Regions from separate parts of the Bacillus sp. FDAARGOS_235 genome, predicted to be linked through region 2. Evidence: a T-box and tRNA genes for the amino acid it is inferred to sense, from the RefSeq annotation. Region 2 holds a T-box; the other holds one or more tRNA genes.

Region 1 (4,271 bases), 510 kb from region 2:
AAGCAAAAGTAGCTGAAATGAATAAAGAAATGCAAGATCTGTCATTAGAACAGTTGGATGTTTTATGGGAAGAGGCAAAGCAAACAGAGCGTTAATAGGGGGATTTGATATGCGTCTAGATAAATTTTTGAAAGTGTCACGTTTAATTAAAAGAAGAACATTAGCAAAAGAAGTATCTGATCAAGGAAGAATATCTATCAATGGTCAAGTCGCAAAAGCGAGTTCAGATGTGAAAGTGGCTGATGAATTAACAATTCGTTTCGGTCAAAAAATAGTAACGGTGAAAGTAAATGAATTGAAAGAAACAACAAAAAAAGAAGATGCAGCAAATATGTATAGCCTAGTTCGCGAAGAAAAAGTAAAAGCAGAAGAGGGCTTGTTCTAAAATATGCTATCCCTTCATACATTACTATTAGCTAGTATAAAGCTATGGGGGGATTTTCGTGAATAATGGTTACTCACCTATGTCTTCTAATCAACAAAATGTTTCTGTAGAGCATGATATTATTATGCGTGGTAGGCGTGTGATCGATATTACTGGTGTAAAACAAGTAGAGAGTTTTGATAGCGAAGAATTTTTACTCGAGACTGTGATGGGTTTTTTAACAATTCGTGGACAAAACTTGCAAATGAAGAATTTAGATGTGGAAAAAGGTGTTGTATCGATTAAAGGCAAGATTCATGAGATGTTGTATATTGATGAGAATCAAGGGGAGAAAACTAAAGGCTTCTTTAGTAAGTTGTTTAAATGAGTCTAACAATTCAGTTGTATACAATGCTTTCGATGATCGGAATGGGTGCTTGGATTGGAGCATCATTAGATACATACCAACGTTTTTTAAAGCGTCAGGAACGTAAACGTTGGCTTGTATTTATACATGATATACTATTTTGGGTTGTCCAAGCATTATTCGTTTTTTATGTATTACTTCTCGTAAATGAAGCTGAACTACGTATATATGTATTTTTGGCATTATTATGTGGTTTTGCGGCATATCAAAGCTTATTGAAAGCACTATACATGAGGTTGTTAAATTTTCTCATCTATATTTTTGTGCAAACAACACATTTTTTTGTTCGAATTATACAGCTACTCATGATAAAACCTGTTATTATTATAGCGCAGCTATTTATTGCATTTATATTATTCTTATTTCGTATACTGCTTTCAATTGGACATGTGTTATGGAAAATGGTGATTTGGATATTACTTTTCATATGGAAAGTTTTTTTCTGGCCTGTTCGATTTATTGCTTTGCTCATATGGAAACTTCTCCCTAATCGTGTTAAACTTTTTATAATGAAACATGTAGGGTTCCTGCAATATATAGCAAAATTGAAGGGACACATCTTCCAACTATGGGAGCGTATAAAAAAGAAGTTAGGGGGACCTCGGAAATGAGGGAACTGAGACAAAGAACAATCGAAAAACAGAGTCCAAATCCTGTTAAAGAGCATATAATACAAACGGATGAGAACAGGAAGCGACTTTATCGCCGTTTAGCGGTTTTTCTTGTCTTTGCTTTTACAATTATTGCGAGTATTAGTGTAACTTTTTATCAACAAAACAGTTCCATTAAAGCAAAAGAAGCAAAAGTTAAGGACATGAAAAAAGAACTAGATTCATTAACGAATAAAGAAAAAAGTCTAAAAGACGAAGTTCAAAAGTTAAATGATGAAGAGTACGTATTAAAGATTGCTAGAAGGGATTATTTCTTCTCCGGAAAAGGGGAGATAATTTTTCCTGTTTCTAAGTAAAGTATGTCTTATTGACACTATATTTTAGGATTATATATAATAAAGTAAAATTTGACTTTTTAATCACTAAGGAGGAGCATTTTTTTTATGTCAATCGAGGTAGGCAGCAAGTTACAGGGTAAAGTAACAGGTATTACAAATTTTGGGGCTTTTGTGGAGCTGCCAGAAGGCTTAACGGGTCTTGTTCATATTAGTGAAGTTGCTGATAATTATGTGAAAGATATTAACGATCACTTAAAAGTGGGCGACCAAGTAGAAGTAAAAGTTATTAATGTTGAAAAAGATGGGAAAATTGGTCTATCTATTAAAAAAGCGAAAGAACGTGAAAAAACAGAAGGAGATCGTCCACGCGGTGAATACCAACGCGGTGGTGATCAACAACGTTCTGGACGTCCACAACGTAATAATCGCTCTTTCAACAGAGATAATCGCGGTGGCGGTAACGACCGAGCTCCAAAAGAAACATTTGAGCAAAAGATGGCACGCTTCTTAAAGGATAGCGAAGATCGTTTAACTTCTTTAAAGCGTAACACAGAGTCTAAACGTGGTGGCCGTGGCGCACGTCGCGGATAATAAGAACGTTTAGTTTTTAACATATAGAGAGGTACCCAGAGTGATGGCTCAGGGTGCTTTTTTATATGCGAAAATATATTTTTTAAAAAAGTTTTTGAGATGTGTTGACTTTAAATGATATCTGATGTAAGATACTAATTGTCCGTTAAATAAGACGACATGGCGGTGTAGCTCAGCTGGCTAGAGCGTACGGTTCATACCCGTGAGGTCGGGGGTTCGATCCCCTCCGCCGCTATATTTAATTTAACGGCCCGTTGGTCAAGTGGTTAAGACACCGCCCTTTCACGGCGGTAACACGGGTTCGAATCCCGTACGGGTCATCTAAAAAGATCATGCAAACTTGCATGATCTTTTTTTGTTAAATAAAAAAGTAAGACATACAATACTTCTACAAAATCACCTTAAATTTTCTGAATCTTCAATATAATAAAGGGAGATAAATTACATACTATGTATATATGTAGAGTTATTTCGAATAAAAAGTCGAACGATTATAAAAGTGAAAACTGTTGTTTTGACAAAAATCCCAATAAGCATCTTTTATAATGACAGTAATTAAACTATGCAGGTGGTGTTAAAAATATGCCTAAAGCAGGAAGGAATACTATGAATACAAGTGCATTGGCAATAAATGAAAGTCAGCTTGGAGGAATAAAGTGGACGAGTAAGTTGCGAATGAAGTTTGAACAAGTTTTCTTTAGATGGGGATTTATTATTGTTGTTATTGGTTTTCTTTTGGGAAGAGCGTATATATTAACAAACATTTTACCGTTTGCATTACCGTTTTTCGCTGCCGTTTATGTTATGAAGCGAGATAAAATGCCGCTCGCATTCCTAGCTTTAATGGGAGGAGCACTTTCAGTTTCGATAGATAATTTATTTTTTACTTTCGCGTCTATCTTTACTTTCTTCATTTATAATATCTTCTTTAGTCGGTTTACACGTAAAACTGTTGGACTTGTACCATTCCAAGTATTTATCTCCGCATTAACCGCACATTTAGTTGTTGTATATTTTGCACAGCAAACTATCACCATGTACGATTTGCTCGTTAGCACGATTGAAGCGGGGCTTAGTTTCGTATTAACGATGATATTTTTACAAAGTGTTCCGCTCTTAGTAGAAAGGAAAGGGAAACAACAAGCATTAGAGACAGAAGAAATTGTTTGTTTAATTATATTACTAGCATCTGTTTTAACAGGTACGACGGATTGGTTTGTATATGACGCTTCTATTCAACATATTTTCACTAGATATTTAGTGTTAGTATTTGCCTTCATCGCCGGCGCTGCTACAGGATCCACAGTTGGGGTTGTCACCGGCTTAATATTAAGTTTAGCGAATGTGTCCAGTTTGTCTCAGCTTAGCCTTCTTGCTTTTTCTGGATTGCTTGGAGGGTTATTGAAAGAAGGGAAGCGTCTAGGCGTTAGTTTAGGTTTGTTAATTGGGACAAGCTTAATTACATTATATGTAGATAAGCAAACGAACATTGTAACAACTTTAATTGAATCAGGTGTGGCAATTGTTTTCTTTTTATTAACACCGAAACTTGTTCTGGATCGCATTGCTAAATTTATGCCGGGAACACAAGAGCATTCACAAGATCAACAACAATATTTAAGAAGAATGCGCGATGTTACAGCGAACAAAATTAATCAATTTGCAAATGTGTTTGCGGCTTTATCTAATAGCTTTTCTGTATATGGTTATGTGGAGGAGGAAGATAAAGAAACAGAGGCAGATTTATTTTTAAGTACAATTACTGCGAAAACATGTCAAACGTGCTTTAAAAAGGATCAATGCTGGGTGGTTAATTTTGACAAAACGTATGATTATATGAAACAAATAATGAGTGAAACGGAAGAAGGAACACTGCAGCATAATCGGAAGTTAGTTCGTGAATGGGACAAGCATTGTGTGAGAGGTAAGAAAGTAACAGA
Region 2 (4,271 bases):
TGCCCTGCAAGCCGGTCTATGGAAATATGCTTTCTTCCTCGGATTGTTCGGCGTTGTCGTACCTGTCGTTTGTTTTTCAATTGGTGTACCGAAAGTCGGAATAGGACTTGGTACAATATTAGGAGCAGCTGAATTACCAACGGCCATTATCGCTTCTATTACACTTGTACATGAAGTTGTAACGCTTATGCAGTGGATTGGAATTATATTTATATTGTTTGGTATTTTCACTCCTCAGCTCCTTACGTATAGAAAAGAAAACAAACATAATCGTGTGCATAGTGCATAACAAAAGACCTTTCATTTACTTGAAAGGTCTTTTCTCTCTCGTTCACTTTACCGCTCCATACAGTTTCTCTATCTCATGCTCAATTTGTTTTACATCGATTCGCTCAAATAATGGCTGTACGCTATCAATTCTATTGGGCAACGTATTTTGCGGTTCCCAATTTCGTTTAACAATCGACAATGTGTTTCGAACTCTTTCACTTGAAAATGGTAAAAATGGTTCAAGGAGATTTGCAAAATTAGCGATAAGATAAACACAATTATAAATCGTTTCTTCACATGAAACTGGATCATCTTCTCTTTGTTTCCAAGGCTGCTTTTCGTCAAAGTATTTATTTGCAAAACGTACTGCATCAAATATTGTCTCTAACGCCACCTTAAATTTAGTTTGTTCAATAGCCGCTCCTACATATTTATATAATCCTTCTACTTTATCTTTCAGCTCTACATGAATAGTTCCCTTCGGTACAACGCCATCATAATACTTTTCAATAAACCTTAATGTCCGATTCACAAAGTTCCCATATGCACCTAACAATTCACTATTATGACTGTAAATAAACTCACGCCACGAAAAATCAGTATCACGATTTTCTGGTGCATTTACTGTTAAAAAGTAACGGATCGAATCTGGATCATAGCTTTCTAATATATCAGGTACCCATACTGCCCAGTTTTTACTTGTCGATAATTTTCTTTTTTCTACCGTTAAATACTCATTTGAAACGATATGACGAGGAATCGCTTCTTCTCCTACTCCAAGTAATACCGCTGGCCAGATGATAGAGTGAAATGGAATATTATCCTTTCCGTGTACATAATACGTTTTCGTTTCTTTATCCCAAAACTCTTGGTCATCTTTCCCTGTTTTTTCAGCCCAATGTTTACTTGCAGAATAATATCCTGTCACTGCTTCAATCCATACGTAAATTTTCTTATCTTCGTATCCTGCCACTGGAATTGGAACCCCGACTGGTAAATCACGCGATACTGCCCTATCTTGCAACCCTTCTTTTACATATCTTTCTGTTAGCTGAATTGCATTGTCACGCCATGTTCCTTTTTGTTTTGCAATTTCTACGACTCCTTTAATTTGCTCCTGAAATGTATGCAGTGCGAAATAGAAATGCTCTGTTTCCTGTACGGATGGCGTACTACCACATAACTTACATTTCTTTTCTAACAAATCGAGTGGATCTAAAATGGCCGAACAAGCATCACATTGATCTCCTCTTGCTGCTTCATGGCAATGAGGACAAATTCCTTCTACGTAACGATCTGGTAAAAACTGTGTACACGTTTCGCAATATGCTTGTTCCACTGTTTTTTTATAAATATAACCTTCTTCTAATAAACGCAAAAAAACTTTTTGAACTGTTTCATGATGATACTCGCTATCTGTACGTGTATAGCAATCATAAGTAAAACCAAGGCTATGAAAACATCGCTCAAACTCTTCGTGGTACTTATCAGCAATTTCTACCACCGTCACACCTTCTTGTTTTGCTCTAATTGTAATGGGTGTTCCATTACAATCACTTCCTGAAACATACAACACATTCTCACCTTTTGCCCTGTAATAACGTGCTAAAATATCTCCCGGTAACAAACTAGCAATATGCCCAAGATGTAACGAACCATTTGCATACGGCCAAGCGCCTCCAATAAAAATACTCATCCTATATTCCTCCTTTAAAATATAAAAAGCCCCGCCCTTATCTTAAAAAAGATAAGGGCGGGGCTGTATAAACAGTCGCGGTACCACCTTATTTCGCCAATCACTCACATAATTAGCCTTAACAAGTACGGAGCTATATGCTCTTATACTGTGGTTTTGATAACGAGTACCAACTCTCGTCGCCGCCTACTATTATCATTTGATAAGTTCAGGACGAAGCTCAAAGGCCATTGTTCAAATGAATATTCTTGCTTCTTCTCACCTACCGAAGCTCTCTGGAAAGAATGGTTTCATCCTACTTTTCCTTTTCAACGCTTTTACGTATAACACGTATTTTACGATTTAATTATAGAAAAATCAAACTTTATTTAAAAAGAAAAGGAAATCCCATCTTCCTGCCGAATAACTATACGTTCGTAAAAGGAGTGATAACATTGAATCAAAAGCAACTAAGCATGATGAATGAAAAAAGCTGGAATGCAGCTGCTTATGAAGCTTGGACGAATCGCCACGGGGCGCCAGTTGATTATGCGAAAAAGATTATGGAAGAGCCCACACGCGAAGTAGCACATTATTTACCTTACATACAATCGCCAAAAGGAAAACGTATTATTAATTTACTCGGGTCAAAAGGAAACAAAGCCGTCGCTCTTTCCCTATTAGGATCTGACGTAACAGTTGTTGATATTTCAGCGAGTAATGCCAAATATGCAAATGAACTTGCAGAAGCCGCTGGTGTCTCTATCCAATACATCGTCTCTGATGTACTGGATGTAAATCTTTCCGAATCATTTGATGTCGTCTTGCTGGAACTTGGTGTACTTCATTACTTTTTAGATTTAAAACCACTCTTTCAAAAGATTGCTAACTTACTTAAACAAGATGGAATGCTTATCCTTCGTGACTATCATCCTGTTTACACTAAATTATTAGGTGTAGATCATCCATCATTTCGGGCCAATGGAAATTATTTCGATAAAGAATTGATTGAAGATGATGTTGCTTATAGCATTCTTCTTACAGAATCGCAGAAAGAGGCTTTACCGAAAACAAACGTACGCCGCTGGACATTAGGAGAAATTGTTACTACACTTGCGGAAGAACGTTTTAAAATTGAAAAGCTAGTTGAAGAACACGGATCTCATCAAAGGTGGGTTTTCCCTTCTACTTCACCTGAAGGAATTGAAGAACGTATACCAGGTCTATATACATTAATTGCGACAACATGCAAAAAAGGATCCCTTCACGGATAGGATCCTTTTTTGCATGCTTACGCATATAAGTTGAGGTTGGAGATTACCATAATTCTGTAGAATAGGACACAAGATATTTCAACATTTTGTCTCTGACTTACGTCGTCAAAAAGGGGTATGACCAACATAACGAAGAGTAATGTTTCAGTTGATACTGATAATCGTTATCAACTAATTAGAAGTATACATGATGTTATTTCAAATTACAATACCATTTCTAATTTTTATTTATGAATTTTTTGATATACAAATGTATACATTTTAAGAACATTTACTCACATTAATCTGCCATATTCCATTATCTGCTATAATTTTCATGGAACAGATTAATAACTTCTTAATCATGTTTTTATTAATTTCGTTCTAGATATTTATAAATTATAATAAACAGTTTTAAAAGGTAGGGGTAACGATGAAATATGTTAGCATTCGAAAAAAACTACTGTTCACACTCTTAAGCATTTCTTCCTTATTTAGCATTGCTCTTATTGTTATTCTTTCATTTGCGATGCATCAAGCAAGTGAAATCGAAACGTTAAAGAATGATGTATCGAAAAGAGCAACGATTTTAAAAGAACGTGGCGATTGGTTCCAAGCACAGGTCGCTGGTTTACAAGAATATTTACTATCACATGACCAAAAAGGATTGAATAAATTCAACCGGGAAGGAAAAAAACTAGCTGATACTAGGGAGAAAGTAACAAGTGATAAAAAACTCCCAGAAGGAATGAAAGAGGCCATTTTAATGGGAGCAAAATGGCGCAGCGTCGTAGATAATGAAGTCCTCCCTCTTGCGCGTGAAGGAAAATGGGATGAAGCATCCAAAATTGCTCTTGCTCAAACAAATTATGTAAATGACCTTTTAAGTCGTTTTACTAAATATACAAATGAAGAAAATGACAAACGGGATGTATTAATTGCTGACGTAGAGTCTTCTTCATCCCTTATTCAATATATTATTTTCTTCTCACTCATTACATGTACATTAACATCTATTCTATTGGCATGGTGGTTCTCTGGTAAACTCGTTAAACCGATTCGACAAATTGATG

The links. A T-box is a leader RNA that pairs with one kind of tRNA and senses whether it is charged. The one in region 2 lies ahead of metG (methionine--tRNA ligase), so its partner is inferred to be a tRNA-Met.
Region 1: it has a tRNA-Met gene. The T-box ahead of metG (methionine--tRNA ligase) is inferred to sense a tRNA for this amino acid. The anticodon was not compared.

What each region holds. Positions count from the first base shown of each region.
Region 1 covers NZ_CP020437.2:2,861,541-2,865,811, reverse strand. The annotation lists gene yabN (bifunctional methyltransferase/pyrophosphohydrolase YabN) at 1-95, shown strand, start outside; gene A6J74_RS16690 (RNA-binding S4 domain-containing protein) at 110-385, shown strand; gene yabP (sporulation protein YabP) at 444-752, shown strand; gene yabQ (spore cortex biosynthesis protein YabQ) at 749-1,402, shown strand; gene divIC (cell division protein DivIC) at 1,399-1,758, shown strand; gene A6J74_RS16670 (S1 domain-containing RNA-binding protein) at 1,846-2,331, shown strand; tRNA gene A6J74_RS16665 (tRNA-Met) at 2,493-2,566, shown strand; tRNA gene A6J74_RS16660 (tRNA-Glu) at 2,580-2,651, shown strand; gene spoIIE (stage II sporulation protein E) at 2,914-4,271, shown strand, end outside.
Region 2 covers NZ_CP020437.2:3,368,550-3,372,820, reverse strand. The annotation lists gene A6J74_RS19220 (EamA family transporter) at 1-289, shown strand, start outside; gene metG (methionine--tRNA ligase) at 332-1,966, opposite strand; T-box leader at 2,017-2,287, opposite strand; gene A6J74_RS19210 (class I SAM-dependent methyltransferase) at 2,251-3,219, shown strand; gene A6J74_RS19205 (methyl-accepting chemotaxis protein) at 3,632-4,271, shown strand, end outside.